DNA from 3 places in the Pseudomonas sp. LBUM1640 genome. Region 1 is predicted to be linked to each of the others. Evidence: predicted binding sites of a transcription regulator. Region 1 holds the regulator's gene; each other region holds the start of a gene.
What was found. The regulator sigma-54, encoded in region 1, starts transcription at its own class of promoters, with help from an activator protein. The targets are predictions, from matches to a motif close to ANTGGCATNNANNTTGCTNT.

Region 1 (5,516 bases):
TCATGCACTCGGGCGATGAGTTGCCCCACGTGCAGCGCGGCACCTTGCTGAAGGACGCGCTGATGGAAATGACCCGCAAGGGCCTGGGCATGACCGTGATCCTGGAAGCCGACGGGCGACTGGCCGGGGTGTTCACCGACGGTGACCTGCGCCGCACCCTGGACCGCACCATCGATATCCACACCGCAACTATTGACGCGGTAATGACGCCACACGGCAAGACCGCCCGCCCCGAAATGCTTGCAGCCGAAGCATTGAAGATCATGGAAGACCACAAGATCGGCGCGCTGGTGGTGGTCAATAGCGACGACCGCCCGATTGGCGCCCTGAACATGCACGACTTGCTGCGTGCGGGAGTGATGTAAATGTCCAGCGACCTGTTGCAACGCGGTAAAAACATCAAGCTGGCGATTTTCGACGTCGATGGCGTGCTGACCGATGGCCGCCTGTACTTTCTCGAAGACGGCAGCGAATTCAAGACGTTCAACACGCTCGACGGCCAAGGCATCAAGATGCTGATGGCCGCGGGCGTGCAAACGGCGATTATCAGTGGTCGAAAAACACCGGTAGTGGAACGCCGCGCACAAAACCTGGGGATTCCTCACCTGTATCAGGGCCGTGAGGATAAACTGGTGGTTCTGGACGAGCTTCTTGGCCAACTCAACCTAAGCTATGAGCAAGTCGCCTACCTGGGTGACGATCTGCCTGACCTGCCGGTGATTCGCCGGGTGGGCCTGGGCATGGCCGTCGCGAATGCCGCGGCGTTTGTTCGTGAACACGCCCACGGCATTACTACCGCACGTGGCGGTGAAGGTGCTGCCCGCGAGTTCTGCGAGTTGATCCTGCGCGCCCAAGGCAGCCTTGAAGCGGCCCACGCCGCCTACCTATAGAGCTTTTTATGCTGAGCAAAAAGATTCGCAACTTCCTGCTATTCGCAGTGATCGCCGCGCTGTTCCTGGCGGTGGGCTACTGGAATATCAGCCCGGAGCGCTTCCTAGACAAGCCTGTAGCGGCTGTCGATGAAAGCGCTATCGCCTATTACGCCATCAACGCTCACACCATACAGTTCCTGCCCGATGGCAAGGTTCAGTACGAAATGACCGCTGACAAAGTCGAGAACCTCAAGGCCACGGATGTCAGCCTGCTGACCAATCCCGACCTGAACCTCTACCGGGGCACCGAGTTCCCATGGCATGTCACCAGCAAGCGCGGTGAGGTGAACAAGGGCGGCACTCAGGTGGAACTGATCGACTCGGTGCGCGTTGCGCGCACTGACGACAAGAACCGCGACACCATCATTACCAGCAGTCGCATGACCGTTTTCCCACAACAGCAATATGCGCAGACCGAGCAAGACGTTAGAATCGACGGCGCTGGCGGTGTATCGACTGGCAAGGGAATGAAAGCGTATTTGAAAGAAAGCAGGATACACCTGCTATCGAACGTAAGAGGACAGTATGAGGCTCGTTAAAACCCTCCCTATTTTGCTCGGTCTGGGCGCAGCACTGGGAAGCGTGAGCGCCTGGGCTCTGCCGAACGATAGCCAGCAACCGATCCACATTCAGGCTGACGATGCGCAGCTGGATGACAAGCAAGGTGTAGCCACCTACACCGGCGCCGTGATCATCACCCAAGGTTCGATGAAAATCACCGGCAATACGGTGACGCTCACGCGCACCCCGGCCGGTGACATTGACGTGGTGACTTCGGTGGGCAACCTGGCCTATTTCGAACAGAAGCAGGCGCCTGCCGATACTGCCCCGATGAAAGGCTACGGCAAGACCATCCAGTACCACGCCCAGCAGAACCGCATTGTCCTGATCGATCAGGCCAAAGTGGTCAGCACCGATGGCAACACCACGGAAGGTGAAAAAATCACCTATGACACCGTGAAACAGATCGCCCAGGCCGGCCGCGCCAATGGCACCAAGGTCTCCACCGCTCGCCCGCGTATCGACATGGTTATCCAGCCTAAGCAGAAAGCTGACGCGACCAAGCCGGCGCCGAAACCCGACGCGAAGAAGGCGAACTAATGGCAACCCTGAAAGCCCAGCATTTGGCCAAGGCCTATAAAAGCCGTCAGGTCGTACGCGACGTGAGCCTGTCGATCGACAGCGGCCAGATCGTCGGCTTGCTTGGCCCGAACGGTGCCGGCAAGACCACATGCTTCTATATGATCGTCGGCCTGGTTCAGGCGGATCAAGGGCGCGTACTGATCGACGACCTGGACGTCAGCCACCAGCCGATGCACGGTCGTGCACGCGCCGGTATCGGCTATCTTCCCCAGGAAGCGTCGATCTTCCGCAAACTGTCGGTTGCCGATAACATCATGGCGATCCTCGAGACCCGCAAGGAACTCGACCGTGACGGCCGTCGCAAGGAGCTGGAAAGCCTGCTGCAGGAATTCCACATCAACCACATTCGTGACAACCTGGGCATGAGTTTGTCCGGTGGTGAGCGTCGTCGCGTCGAAATCGCCCGCGCCCTGGCCACTGCACCGAAATTCATCCTGCTGGACGAACCGTTTGCCGGCGTCGACCCGATCTCGGTTGGCGACATCAAGCAGATCATCCATCACCTCAAGGCCAAGGGTATCGGCGTGCTGATCACCGACCACAACGTCCGTGAGACCCTCGATATCTGTGAAACAGCTTATATCGTCAACGATGGCCAGCTGATCGCCGAAGGCGACTCCGCCACCATCCTGGCTAACGAACTGGTCAAGGAAGTGTACCTGGGCCACGAGTTCCGCCTGTAAGCACTGTGGTGTCTGGCCATTCGCCAAGGCGCGCGGGAGTCAATAAAAACCTCCATTTTTTTATTGTTACCGCGCTCTAGGCAAAGCCCCCGATATCAGGCATATAATTTGCTTATGTTTGGCGCTCACGCGCCCTGTCGTGGATGGCGCATTGCGCCGGCGAATAAGGTGTTAAGCCCCTGCCATGAAACCATCGCTAGTCCTGAGAATGGGCCAGCAGCTGACGATGACACCGCAGCTGCAACAGGCCATCCGCCTGCTCCAATTGTCGACCCTGGACCTGCAACAGGAAATCCAGGAGGCCCTGGAGTCCAATCCGATGCTCGAACGCCAGGAAGAAGGCGACGACTTCGATAATGCAGACCCGCTGGCCGACAACATCGAGCAAAAACCCAACGCCGACGTGCAGGAACCCTCCTATCAGGAAACCGCCCCTACGGTGGACAACCTTGAGGAAGGCGAATGGAACGAGCGCATTCCCAACGAGCTTCCCGTGGACACCGCGTGGGAAGACGTCTACCAGACCAGCGCCAGCAGCCTGCCGAGCAACGATGATGACGAGTGGGATTTCACCACCCGCACGTCCGCCGGCGAGAGCCTGCAGAGCCATTTGCTGTGGCAGCTGAACCTGGCACCGATGTCCGACACTGATCGCCTGATCGCCGTCACCCTGATCGACTGCATCAATAACCAGGGCTACCTGGACGAAACCCTCGATGAAATTCTCGAGGCGTTCGACCCGGAGCTGGACATTGAGCTGGACGAAATCGAAGCCGTCCTGCACCGCATCCAACAATTCGAGCCTGCCGGCATTGGTGCCCGCACCCTCAGCGAATGCCTGCAGCTGCAACTGCGTCAACTGCCCGCCAAGACCCCTTGGCTTGCCGAGGCCCAGCGCCTGGTCACCGACTACATCGACCTGCTGGGCAGCCGCGACTACAGCCAGTTGATGCGCCGCATGAAGCTCAAGGAAGATGACCTGCGCCAGGTCATCGAGCTGGTACAGAGCCTCAACCCTCGCCCAGGCTCGCAGATCGAGTCCAGCGAAGCCGAGTATGTCGTGCCCGATGTGATCGTGCGCAAGGACAATGAGCGCTGGCTGGTGGAGCTGAACCAGGAATCGGTGCCACGCCTGCGCGTCAACCCGCAATACGCAGGCTTTGTGCGCCGCGCCGACACCAGCGCCGACAACACCTTCATGCGCAACCAGTTGCAGGAAGCGCGCTGGTTCATCAAGAGCCTGCAAAGCCGCAACGAAACCCTGATGAAAGTGGCTACCCAGATCGTCGAGCACCAGCGCGGCTTCCTGGAATATGGCGACGAGGCCATGAAACCGCTGGTGCTGCATGACATCGCCGAAGCGGTGGGCATGCACGAATCGACGATTTCGCGGGTGACCACGCAAAAATTCATGCATACCCCACGGGGTATTTATGAGTTGAAATACTTTTTCTCCAGCCACGTCAGCACCTCCGAGGGCGGCGAATGCTCGTCCACGGCGATCCGCGCGATCATCAAAAAACTGGTTGCCGCGGAAAATCAGAAAAAGCCATTGAGTGACAGTAAGATCGCTGGTTTACTGGAGGCACAAGGCATTCAGGTCGCCCGTCGAACCGTCGCCAAGTACCGCGAGTCCCTCGGGATCGCGCCTTCCAGCGAGCGTAAGCGTTTGATGTGACGGGCGGGCCATAGCGTTCCAGTGGCGGGTATTCCTACCCGTCGCTTTATGCACTGGCAACGAAGGAGAAGCTGTATGCAAGTCAACATCAGTGGACACCATGTAGAAGTCACCCCTCCATTGCGCGAATATGTCGAGCAGAAGCTGAAGCGGCTTGAGGGTCATTTTGACAAGATCACCAATGTGCAAGTGATCATGAAGGTCGACAAACTCCAGCAGAAAATCGAGGCGACCCTCCAGATTCCCGGCGGCGAAGTAGTCGCCAATGCCGAGCATGAAGACATGTATGCATCAATTGATGCCTTGACTGACAAGCTTGACCGCCAACTTAAAAAGCATAAGGAAAAGCAGCAGAGCCTTCTTCAGGGCACAGGCCGCTAACACTCCCCACCCATGATCCGACTTGAAACCATCCTGACCCCCGGCCGTTCCCTCGTGAACGTGCCGGGCGGCAGTAAAAAGCGCGCCCTCGAACAAATTGCCAACCTGATCGGCCGCGAAGTGCCCGAACTGGATACGCAAGCTGTGTATGAGGCACTTATCGCCCGTGAAAAACTTGGTTCAACCGGTTTTGGCAACGGTATCGCGATTCCACACTGCCGCCTGCAAGGCTGTGAAGCGCCAGTGAGTGCCCTGCTGCACCTCGACGCCCCAATCGATTTCGACGCCATCGACGGCGCGCCGGTCGACCTGCTGTTCGTTCTGCTGGTCCCGCAAGCCGCCACCGATGCGCACCTGGAACTGCTCCGGCAGATTGCCAGCATGCTCGACCGCAAGGAAGTACGCGACAAACTGCGCAGTGCCAGCAGCAACGAGGCGCTCTATCAGGTTGTCCTGGATGAACAAAACGGGCAGTAATCATGCGTTTGATCATCGTCAGCGGCCGCTCCGGCTCGGGTAAAAGTACTGCCCTCAACGTTCTTGAGGACAACGGCTTCTATTGCATTGATAACCTGCCCGCGGGCCTGCTGCCGGAACTGGCGGAGCGCGCGCTGATCCACACGGAACTGGCGCAACCTCTGGTTGCCGTTTCGATCGATGCCCGTAACCTGCCCAGCCACCTTGAGCGATTCCCGCAAT
Region 2 (5,516 bases), 2.6 Mb from region 1:
CGACATCAAGCGCTTTGAGCAGCTTGCCGACAACTTCCTTATTGGAATCCGGATCAGCCTTTTTTTCTTCAGCGCGGCTTACGCCGCCCTGGTACTGCCCTGCACTACCCACGTCATATCGCACAGCCCCAGCTCCATGGCCAGGCATCGACGAACTCCACATACCGCCCCCTTGTAATGACAAGACCCAAAGCCTCTGGCTTGATAAGTGGAAAGAAGGGTGTAGTCAGTTCCAGCAAAAACAGGTGGTCTCGTAATCGGGCGGGCGGTGGGAGTCGTGCCTGATGCCAAATGACAGGCAAAAAAAGCCCCTCGATCGAGGGGCTTTCGTTGCGCTTGCGCGTCAGGCCAACAGCATCAGGTCATCTGAATGATGGTCTGCATGATGGTGCTCTGGGTAGAGATGGTCTTGGCGTTCGCCTGGTAGTTGCTCTGGGCCTTGATCAGGTCCACCAGCTCGTTGGTCAGGTTGACGTTGGAGTTCTCCAGGGAGTTGGCCACGATCGAACCCAAGGTGCCAGCTTGCGGGGTGTCAAAGCCCGGCTGGCCAGACGCGAAGGTCTCCCTCCAGGTGGTGCCGCCAGCAGGCTGCAGGCCCTGCTCGTTATTGAAGCTGGCCAGGGAGATCTGGCCGATCGCCTTGCTCTGCTGGTTGCTGAACGTTGCAAACAGTACGCCGCTGCCGTCGATTTTCAAGCCGGTGATCTGGCCGGTGGCATAACCGTCAGTGGTCGGCGGGTTGCGATAGGTAGCCGAGTTGTACTGGGTGATGCTGGCCATGTTGATGGCAATGCCCGTAGGGTTGGCATCCGCGCCGTTTTTCGTCCATACGCCGTTAGTCACTGTACCAGGGACCCAACCGGTAATGGTCAGGGTGGTGCCGGACACAGCAGGGCCGACGATGCTCGTGAGCTTGCCGGCACCATCAAAGGTCAAGGTGGACGGCACAGGCGCGACAGCACCAGTACCTGTAGGCGGGCTGCCATCCGGGTTACGACCATCAATCAGGGTATAGGCATTCCACTTGTTGCCGTCGGTTTTAACCAGGTACTGCACCATCGGGTGCGCGTTACCCTGGGAGTCGTACAAGGTGGTGCTGTACTGGGTGGTAAAGGTGCTGGTGTCGGTAGGATCAAACGGCTTGGCCGTTTGGTCGATCACCGGCTCCGAGGAGTTCAGATTACTGGTGGAATCCACCTTGGTAGAGGCCTTCGGCGGCAGATTCGACAGGTTCAGTTGCAGGTCGGTCAGGCCGCCCTTGTTGATCTTGCCGTTATCGTCGGCCGCATAACCTTGCAGGCGCGAAGTACCGGTGTTGTTGGTGATGTAGCCGTCTTTGTCGGCACGGAACGCACCACTGCGGGTGTATTCCAGTGAACCGTCGCTACCCTTCTGTACGAAGAAGCCACCGCCCTGGATCGCCATGTCCAGGATGCCGCCGCTGTTGTTCACATCACCCTGGGTGAACTGCTGGGACACCGCCGCCAGGTTCACACCGTTGCCGATGCTGTTCTGGCCGGTGCCCAGCTTGGACGCTGCATAGATATCCGTGAACTCGGCACGGGACGATTTGAAGCCAGTGGTCGCAACGTTGGCAATGTTGTTGCCGGTCACGTCCAGTTGTTTGTTGGCCGCATAGAGGCCGCTAAGGCCGATGTTAAAAGACATGTTTCTCTCCTTCTGCCGTATTTAGCCGGCTCTATGTACCGATAGTCTGAATTTGCGACAGCTTGACGCTGCCCATGCCGCCCGCGAGGTTCAGCAGCATTTCGCCGCCGGTCTTGCTCAACGTCACGCTGGTGACGGTTGCCGGCAACGACGTTGCCATGGCAACCGAATCGCCTTTGTCATTCTTGGTGGTGGCCGCAAAGGTGTAAGTGCCGGCTGGTGCGACCTCACCCTTGTCGTTCTTGCCATCCCATATAAAGCTGGCATCGCCGGCGCTCTGGGCGCCCATGTCGAGGGTGCGCACCACGTTGCCGTCTTTGTCGGTGATCTTCACCGAGACGTTACCCGTGGCCGCCGTCACCGCCACCGAGCCGGTCATGCTCTTGCTGGTATCAACCATGGCCTTGTCGGTTTGGGTGATGATCGAGCGTCCCACCAGCGACGATGCTTGCAGCGCTTGCGAGGAGCTGAAGTTGCTGGAGATCGCATTCACCGAGTCGTTAAGGGTGTTGATGCCTTCCAGGCTGCTGAACTGCGCCAGTTGCGCCACGAACGCGCCGTTGTCCTGAGGCGACAGCGGGTTCTGGTTTTTGAGCTGGGTCACCAGCAGTTGCAGGAATGCGTCCTTGCCCAGCGACTGGTTACCCGTCGCCGCATTGGCAGCGCTACCGAGGCTGCTGTTGTCCGTCGCGGTCTTGACCTTGGAATTGAAAAGGTCCTGGACTGCCGTGTTGTTAGTCGTATCAACGATGGCCATTATTTGGCGCCCCTTATCACTGACCCAGGGTCAGGACCTTCTGCATCATGGTTTTGGCGGTGTTCATCATTTCCGCGTTGGTCTGGAACGAGCGGCTGGCGGAGATCATGTCGGCCATTTCCTCGACCACGTTGACGTTGGGGTAGTAGACATAACCCTTTTCGTTCGCGGCGGGGTGGTTAGGCTCATAACGCGCCTCCAGATTGCTCTGGTCTTCCACTACGCCGAGCACCTGCACACCTTGACCGGCGGCATCCTGGTTCTGGAACAGCGAATCGCCGCTACCGCTCTGGCCAGCCTGGCCGCCCTGGAACATGGTGGCGAACACCGGGTGACGGGCGCGGTAGGTCTGGTCAATGCTCGAAGACACGGTTTCGGCGTTGGCGATGTTACTGGCGACGGTGTTCAAACGCGTGGTCTGCGCGCTCATGCCACTGCCGGCAATATTGAAAACACTGGCTAAGGACATGGCTTACTCTCCACGCAGGGCTGACATCAGCCCTTTGAATTTGCTGTTGAGCAGGGTAAAGCTGGCCTGAAAGTTCACCGAGTTCTCGGCGTAGGCCGATTGTTCCAGCTGGGCGTCGACGGTGTTCTGGTCGATCGACGGCTGCATCGGCGTGCGATACAGCAGCGACTCGTCACCATTGCCCAGGCCTTGCGCTTCAATATGACGGCTGTTGGTCATGTTCAAGGCGAAGGTGCCGTTCTTGGTCTTGTCCTGCTGTGCGGCGAGCACGGCGGAGAAGTCCAGGTCCCGAGCCTTGTAGTTCGGGGTGTCGGCGTTGGCAATGTTGTTAGCCAGGACTTCGGCACGCTGGGCGCGGAAGCCCAGGGCTTGTTCGTGGATACCGAGCGCTTTATCGAAGCTGATGCTCATGGCGGAAACCTTTAGGCTGACCTGCTTTTCGTAACAAGGTCATAGCAAGGCCCATGCCAGTTTTCCAGAGCCCCGTAACTCAAGGGTTTGCGGGGAGGTTGCCGGCGGCAATGCCAGAAAAGCGGCAACGGGTTTCCGCGTGGCGCCAGTAAAGCGGCAATGGGATTGCCGCTTTTTTTGGATTGAAGCACATGAGGGGAGAACACCACTTTCAAGATTGACCATTCCTAACCATTCCTAACCACTCGTCAGCACTGTCAGTTCTGACAGTTGCGGTACCCCCCACCCAGGTGTCTGATCGGGCAGACGTTACTTCATCGCATTGCTGAGACATCAAAAATGCTAAATCTCCCGGCACCAAAATTTATCGACCAGGATTCGGCGGTCCCGATCCCGAATTTTTTTACCCGTACTATCGTCGGAGACTCTGCCAGATTGACCCTGGATTTCCCCATGCTTGCAGGAGACCAGATATTTCTGAGGTTGCTCAGTAGCGTCCTTGGCGGTGAGCACAATCAAAGCTTTTACATTGCCCAAAACGCTCCACGATGCGAAATACTCATACCAAGGACCTTCGTGGTAGCCAGCACGGGAACTACTATAAGTCTGGTGTTGCAGGTCATACGCAACCTGCAAATTTCCCCAGCCCCCACCGTGAGGGTGAACATCAACCCAAGCCCCATCGTTACTCCACCTACACCCACAATATGGGATTTCAGCGATGGCTCATTCCAGGGCTGGGTACCGCAGGGGCCTTATGTGGGCATGTTGCTGCACGTGATCAATTCGAGCGTGGTCGTTGACGTGCCAAACAGCCGGGCAGCCAGCGCCCATATCATCACCCGTGCCGTACCCATGATCGCAGGGCGCACATACGACTTCAGCTTTGTCGTGATTGGCGGCGCGGCCACCAGCGATGGTTCGACCTTGTATCTGACGATGAATGGCACCCGAATCGGTCCCACCGTACAGAACATCACTCAAGCCCAGCCGCAAACCGGGAACGGAACCTACGCGGCCACCACGACAGGTGATGGGCGGCTAGGTATTTTCAACGCGACGGTGCCCAACAACGGGCCTCACTCCATAATCCTTGGCAATATCCGAATGATACCCCGGCCCTGACTACATCCGATGCGGCGCCGTCGGAACGTTGCGCGCATAAAAAACGGGAGGCCTTTGCGGGGCCTCCCGTTTTTTTATGCTCAAACGCCGATCACTTGGCCTGGTAAATGATACCGGGGCTGCACTGCACCATCTGGTAATGTTCCGGCAAGCCGTTCAGCGCCTCGGACGCACCGAGGAACAGGTAACCACCGCGCTTGAGCGTGCCGTGGATACGCAACAGGATGTCTTTCTTCACTTCGGCCGAGAAATAGATCAGCACGTTGCGGCAGAACACCATGTCGAATTTGCCCAGGCTGGCATAGCTGTCGAGCAGGTTGAACGAGCGAAACTCTACTCGGCTCTTGATCGGCGCCTTTATCGCCCAACGCCCGGCCCCTTTGGGGTCGAAGAAACGTTGCAGGCGTTCCGGGGACAAACCACGGCCCAGGGCCAGGCTGTCGTACTCGCCGGTCTTGCAGTTGGTGAGCATGGTGCCGGACAAGTCCGTGGCGACAATTTGCGCCCCAGCCTTCAACTGGCCCATGTTCGTGCGCTCGAACTCGTCGATGGACATCGAGATCGAGTACGGTTCCTGCCCCGAAGAACAGGCAGCCGACCAAATACGCAGGCGCTGGCCCGGGCTTGCCTTGATAGCCTCCGGCAGCACTTTGCTCTTGAGCACCTCGAAGGGGTAGGTGTCGCGAAACCACAAGGTTTCGTTGGTGGTCATTGCATCGACCACCATTTCCTTGAGCCCGCTGCGCGGCTGCCCCTGAATGCGCTGCACCAACTCACTCAGGGACTTGATGCCCTGCTGCTCCATCAGTTTGTTGAGACGGCTGGATACCAGGTACTGCTTGTTTTCACCGAGCAATATGCCACAGGCTTTTTCCAGGAAGACCCGGAACTGTTCAAAATCCAAATTACCCGTAGACACTGATACCGCCTCTAAAATCGTAAGACCGCCAGGGAAAAAGCCCCTAGCCGTGATCTGCTGCCTTGATCCGGTCGACTACCCGGGATGCCAGGTCATCAGGGCGGAACTTGGCCAAAAAGTCATCAGCACCGACCTTCTTGACCATCGCCTGATTGAATACACCCGAC
Region 3 (5,516 bases), 1.3 Mb from region 1:
CACTGGATAACCAGTGGCTTATGCCCCATCACCGTGCAAGGTGGCGAGGACTTTACGAGCACCGCCATGATCACGGTGCTCGCCCAGATAAACACCTTGCCAAGTTCCTATCGCCAAGCGGCCGGCCTTGACCGGCAAACTCAGCTGGCAGCCCAGGAGACTGGCCTTGAAGTGCGCCGGCAGATCATCCGGACCTTCGTCGTTGTGTTCATATCCCGCCATGCCTTGCGGCACCAGCGCATTGAAAAAACGCTCGAAGTCACGACGAACCGCCGGGTCGGCATTCTCGTTGACGGTCAACGATGCCGAAGTATGCTGCAGCCACAAATGCAACAGGCCCACGCGACAAGCCTTCAATTCAGGCAAGCCGGCGAGCAACTCATCCGTTACCAGGTGAAAGCCCCGGGGCTTGGCCCGCAGGGTTATCAGGGTCTGTTGCCACATACAGTTCTCCGCCCATCGGCGCGCATTCTAGCGCGCTCAGGGAAAAAACAAAGTGCCGAATACGCCTACATGCATGTAAGACTTTTGCACACTGAAAAGTACCGTGTGCGCTCCATCACAAACTCTGCGCAAAAACCGGTACAGCGTCCTATCACTGACAAACGCCAGGCAAAAAAATGCCCGGCAAGCCGGGCATCTTTTTTTCGCGTACTTACAAGTTGTAACCGCGCTCGTTGTGTTGCGCCAGGTCGAGGCCCACGGCCTCTTCTTCTTCGGTAACCCGCAGACCCATGACCGCATCCAGCACCTTGAGGATGATGAAGGTCACGATGGCCGTGTAGATCACGGTGAAGCCGACGCCTTTGCACTGGATCCAGACTTGCGCCGCGATGTCAGTGGTCGCCGCGTTGAAGCCGCCCAGCGAAGGGGCAGCGAACACGCCGGTCAGGATTGCGCCGAGGATACCGCCGATACCGTGCACGCCGAAGGCGTCCAGGGAGTCGTCGTAGCCCAGTTTGCGTTTCAGGGTAGTGGCGCAGAAGAAGCACACTACGCCCGCCGCCAGGCCGATCACCAGGGCGCCCATTGGGCCCACGGTGCCGGCAGCCGGGGTGATTGCAACCAAACCTGCCACCACACCCGAAGCGATGCCCAGTGCGCTTGGCTTACCGTGGGTGACCCACTCGGCAAACATCCAGCCCAGCGCCGCAGCAGCGGTAGCGATCTGAGTCACCAGCATCGCCATACCGGCGGTGCCGTTGGCCGCAGCAGCGGAGCCAGCGTTGAAGCCAAACCAGCCGACCCACAGCATGGCCGCACCGACCAGGGTGTAACCCAGGTTGTGAGGCGCCATCGGGGTGGTCGGGAAGCCTTTACGCTTGCCAAGTACCAGGCACGCCACCAGGCCAGCCACACCGGCGTTGATGTGCACCACGGTGCCGCCTGCGAAATCCAGCACGCCCCAGTCGCCCAGCAACGAACCCGGACCGCCCCACACCATGTGGGCAATCGGTGCGTAGACCAGGGTGAACCAGACGCCCATGAAGATCAGCATCGCGGAGAACTTCATACGCTCGGCGAAGGCACCGACGATCAGCGCAGGAGTAATGATGGCAAACGTCATCTGGAAGGTGACGAACACCGCCTCAGGGAACAGCGCCGCAGGGCCGGTAATGCTCGCCGGGGTCACACCCGACAGGAACAGTTTGGACAGGCCGCCCACGAACGAGTTGAGGTTGACGACGCCTGCTTCCATACCGGTGGTGTCGAACGCCATGCTGTAGCCGTAAACGAACCACAAGATGGTGATCAGACCGGTGATGGCGAAGCACTGCATCATCACGGAAAGAATGTTTTTGGAGCGAACCATGCCGCCGTAGAACAGCGCCAGGCCCGGAATGGTCATGAACAGCACCAGCGCGGTGGATGTGAGCATCCACGCAGTGTCGCCGGAATTGAGGACTGGAGCTGGGGCTGGGTCCGCCGCCAATGCCAAGGCCGGCATTACGAGGGACAACAGGGCTCCTAGCCCTGCGAATTTACGCAGAGTCATATTGTTTTCTCCTGGGGCGTTGGGGGTTTGGCGGCTTAGATTGCGTCGGTATCGGTTTCGCCGGTACGGATGCGAATAGCCTGTTCCAGATTGACCACGAAGATCTTGCCGTCACCGATCTTGCCGGTGTTGGCCGCCTTGGTTATCGCCTCGATAACCCGGTCAAGATCCTTGTCGTCAATGGCGACATCAATCTTCACCTTTGGCAGAAAATCGACCACGTATTCCGCGCCGCGATACAGCTCGGTGTGACCCTTCTGCCGACCGAAGCCTTTGACCTCAGTAACGGTAATGCCCTGCACGCCGATCTCGGACAACGACTCGCGTACATCGTCCAACTTGAACGGCTTGATGATGGCAGTGACTAGCTTCATGAAAACTCTCTCCCGAATTGGTGGACTTGCCCCAGGAAAACAAACCCGTCTCAAGTCTAAGCGCAGTGCCTGGCTTTGTAACGCGTCGTCGCCTCGGCATTTGCCGTTACGACGCCAGCGAACCACTGGTGACGAAACCTGTACCCCTGATCCGTCGGCGCACTGCATTCGTCACAGCGACTGCATCAGTGCATGGGTCATGATCGTCTAAGCAGAAACCTTGCCAGCTCCGTAAAAATCACTGAAATCAGTCCTTTGCCCACTTATGCCCACCTGAAGGGCGTATTGGCGGCGGCAATGCGCACAAAAACAGTGCGCACCCGCCCGGTGCCCTGCGCGAAAAGCGTGCGCCCGCTGCCGTGAAAAAGACTATAGACGCTGCGTGATACACTGCCCGCCAACAGTTTTCCGGAATATTTCCCATGCTCGCGCCCAAAGACCTCCTCGACGCCCTGAGCGGCCACGCCTCTCGCCTGTTCAGCGGCGACACCCCGCTGCCCCGCAACGAAATCGAAAGCCAGTTCAAGGCGCTGCTGCAAAGCGGCTTCAGCAAACTCGACCTGGTGAGCCGGGAAGAGTTTGATAGCCAAATGGTGGTGCTGGCCCGCACGCGTGCACGGTTGGAGAGCCTGGAGGCGAAGGTGGCGGAGTTGGAAGCGCGGTTGGCCCCCACTACTGAGTAACTGCCACAACTCAGTCAACTGTGGGAGCGGGCTTGCTCGCGAATGCGGTCTGTCAGATATAGAGAAGCTGACTGACCCACCGTATTCGCGAGCAAGCCCGCTCCCACAGTTGTTTTGCGCTGCACCTTGGATACGTTCTGTAAAACCTCCCCCGCCTCGCTCTTCCCCACCTCGTCTACCCTTGAAAAACCCGCAGGAAGCGGCCCTCTTTTTCAAGGAACGAGCATGTCTCTCGCCATCGTCCACAGCCGCGCCCAAATTGGCGTCGAAGCCCCTGCCGTCACTGTTGAAGTGCATATGGCCAATGGTCTGCCGTCCCTGACACTGGTGGGCCTGCCCGAAACTGCGGTCAAGGAAAGCAAGGACCGCGTGCGCAGCGCCATCCTCAACTCGGCGCTGCAATACCCTTCCCGGCGCATCACCCTCAATCTAGCGCCCGCCGACCTGCCCAAGGACGGCGGGCGTTTTGATTTGGCGATTGCCTTGGGCATTCTCGCGGCGAGTGTGCAGGTGCCGTCGTTGATGCTTGATGATGTGGAATGCCTGGGCGAGTTGGCGCTGTCCGGCGAGGTGCGCGCAGTGAAGGGCGTGTTGCCGGCAGCGCTGGCAGCGCGCAAGGCAGGACGCACCGTGATAGTGCCGCGGGCGAATGCCGAAGAAGCGTGCCTGGCCTCAGGCTTGAAGGTAATTGCGGTGGACCACTTGCTGCAGGTGGTGGCGCACTTGAACGGGCATGTGCCGATTGAGCCCTACAAATCCGACGGCCTGCTGTACTTGAACAAACCTTATCCGGACTTGAGTGAGGTGCAGGGCCAACTGGCAGCCAAGCGCGCGCTGCTGATTGCGGCAGCAGGCGCGCATAACCTGCTGTTCAGCGGGCCGCCTGGCACCGGCAAGACCTTGCTCGCCAGCCGTTTGCCCGGTTTGTTGCCGCCGCTGAGTGAACAGGAAGCCTTGGAAGTGGCGGCGATTCAATCGGTGGTCAGCCTGGCACCGCTGAGCCATTGGCCGCACCGCCCGTTTCGCCAGCCGCACCATTCGGCATCGGGGCCGGCGCTGGTGGGCGGCGGGTCAAAGCCGCAACCGGGGGAAATCACCCTCGCCCACCATGGCGTGCTGTTTCTGGATGAGTTGCCGGAGTTCGATCGCAAGGTGCTGGAGGTGCTGCGTGAACCGCTCGAATCCGGACACATCGTGATTTCCCGCGCGCGTGACCGGGTGAGTTTCCCCGCGCGCTTTCAACTGGTCGCCGCCATGAACCCCTGCCCTTGCGGCTATTTGGGCGAGCCCAGCGGGCGCTGTCGGTGTACGCCGGAGCAAATTCAGCGCTACCGCAATAAACTCTCGGGGCCGTTGCTGGACCGGATTGACCTGCACGTAACCGTCGCCCGGGAAACGACCGCACTGAACCCAATACAACAGGACGGCGATAACACGGCCAAGGCATCCGCAGAGGTTGCCGAGGCTCGCGAGCGCCAGCAAAAACGCCAGGGCTGCGCCAATGCCTTCCTTGATCTGCCGGGGTTACGCAAACACTGCAAATTGGCGAAGGCCGATGAAGGCTGGCTGGAAAGCGCCTGCGAGCGGCTGACCTTGTCGCTGCGCGCGGCCCACCGGTTGCTCAAGGTCGCGCGTACCCTGGCAGACCTTGAGCGGGTTGAGCATATCGCTCGGCATCATTTGGCCGAAGCATTGCAGTACCGGCCTGCGGCGGTGGGCTAGCCTGAAAGCCCAAAATCTGTGGCAAGCCGGTTGTTGTGGCGAGCGGGCTCGACATAGAGGAATGTGGCGGCAGTCGACAGTTGCCTAGGCGGGGAAATCCAGCAACAGCCTCGCCACTTCCATCACCTCATCCAGCACCGCTTCTGCCGACTCGGTGGATGGATTCAGCATCAGGTCATCGGCATAACCCATCGCCATAGCGAAGATCTGCCGGGCAGCGCGCCGGGGCGAATCACAACGAAACACGCCAGCAGCGACGCCCCGCTCGATCACCTCGGCAAGCATGCCTTGCCACTGCGCGTTGATCACCAGATAAGCCTGGGCCATTTGCGGGTCGTGCATCGCTTCGTCCCAGGCATCCAACCACAACGCCCAGCCCGCATCGGCGGTGCTCGGCAGGCAATCGCTCAAAAAACCCAGCAGTGCCTCAAGCGGCGGAGCATCCGCCAAGGGCGCGCGCACTTCATCCAGCTGTTCATTGGCAAAGCGCACAAAGGCTTCGCGGCGCAGTTCATTCCAGTCGCTGAAGTAGTGATAGACGTGGCTGCGCGACAAGCCTGCGTGTTCGGCCAGGTCGCGGGTGGACACATCGGCAAACCCTTTGCTGCGAAACAGCTCCAGGGCGGCGGCGATGATCTGGTCTTTACGGTCGATACGCGACATGGGCAATTCCTTCAGGCGCAGGTAGATGAGCGGCGCTTGCTTTTTGAGCGATCGCTCAAGGATACTTGAGCAGTCGCT

Region 2: the regulator sigma-54 is predicted to act here: its motif matches at 3,347-3,366, upstream of flgB (flagellar basal body rod protein FlgB).
Region 3: the regulator sigma-54 is predicted to act here: its motif matches at 2,579-2,598, upstream of glnK (P-II family nitrogen regulator).

What each region holds. Positions count from the first base shown of each region.
Region 1 is NZ_CP166816.1:1,040,305-1,045,820, reverse strand. Features, by position in the region: gene ACA065_RS04630 (KpsF/GutQ family sugar-phosphate isomerase) at 1-365, shown strand, start outside; gene ACA065_RS04625 (KdsC family phosphatase) at 366-890, shown strand; gene lptC (LPS export ABC transporter periplasmic protein LptC) at 899-1,471, shown strand; gene lptA (lipopolysaccharide transport periplasmic protein LptA) at 1,458-2,033, shown strand; gene lptB (LPS export ABC transporter ATP-binding protein) at 2,033-2,758, shown strand; gene ACA065_RS04605 (RNA polymerase factor sigma-54) at 2,943-4,436, shown strand; gene hpf (ribosome hibernation-promoting factor, HPF/YfiA family) at 4,512-4,817, shown strand; gene ptsN (PTS IIA-like nitrogen regulatory protein PtsN) at 4,830-5,294, shown strand; gene rapZ (RNase adapter RapZ) at 5,297-5,516, shown strand, end outside.
Region 2 is NZ_CP166816.1:5,316,890-5,322,405, forward strand. Features, by position in the region: gene ACA065_RS23410 (hypothetical protein) at 1-124, opposite strand, end outside; gene flgE (flagellar hook protein FlgE) at 358-1,668, opposite strand; gene flgD (flagellar hook assembly protein FlgD) at 1,700-2,425, opposite strand; gene flgC (flagellar basal body rod protein FlgC) at 2,442-2,894, opposite strand; gene flgB (flagellar basal body rod protein FlgB) at 2,898-3,305, opposite strand; gene ACA065_RS23435 (hypothetical protein) at 4,065-4,430, shown strand; gene cheR (protein-glutamate O-methyltransferase CheR) at 4,522-5,349, opposite strand; gene ACA065_RS23445 (chemotaxis protein CheV) at 5,393-5,516, opposite strand, start outside.
Region 3 is NZ_CP166816.1:6,676,185-6,681,700, forward strand. Features, by position in the region: gene ACA065_RS29820 (secondary thiamine-phosphate synthase enzyme YjbQ) at 19-444, opposite strand; gene ACA065_RS29825 (ammonium transporter) at 656-1,996, opposite strand; gene glnK (P-II family nitrogen regulator) at 2,032-2,370, opposite strand; gene ACA065_RS29835 (accessory factor UbiK family protein) at 2,793-3,053, shown strand; gene ACA065_RS29840 (YifB family Mg chelatase-like AAA ATPase) at 3,279-4,775, shown strand; gene ACA065_RS29845 (TetR/AcrR family transcriptional regulator) at 4,860-5,438, opposite strand.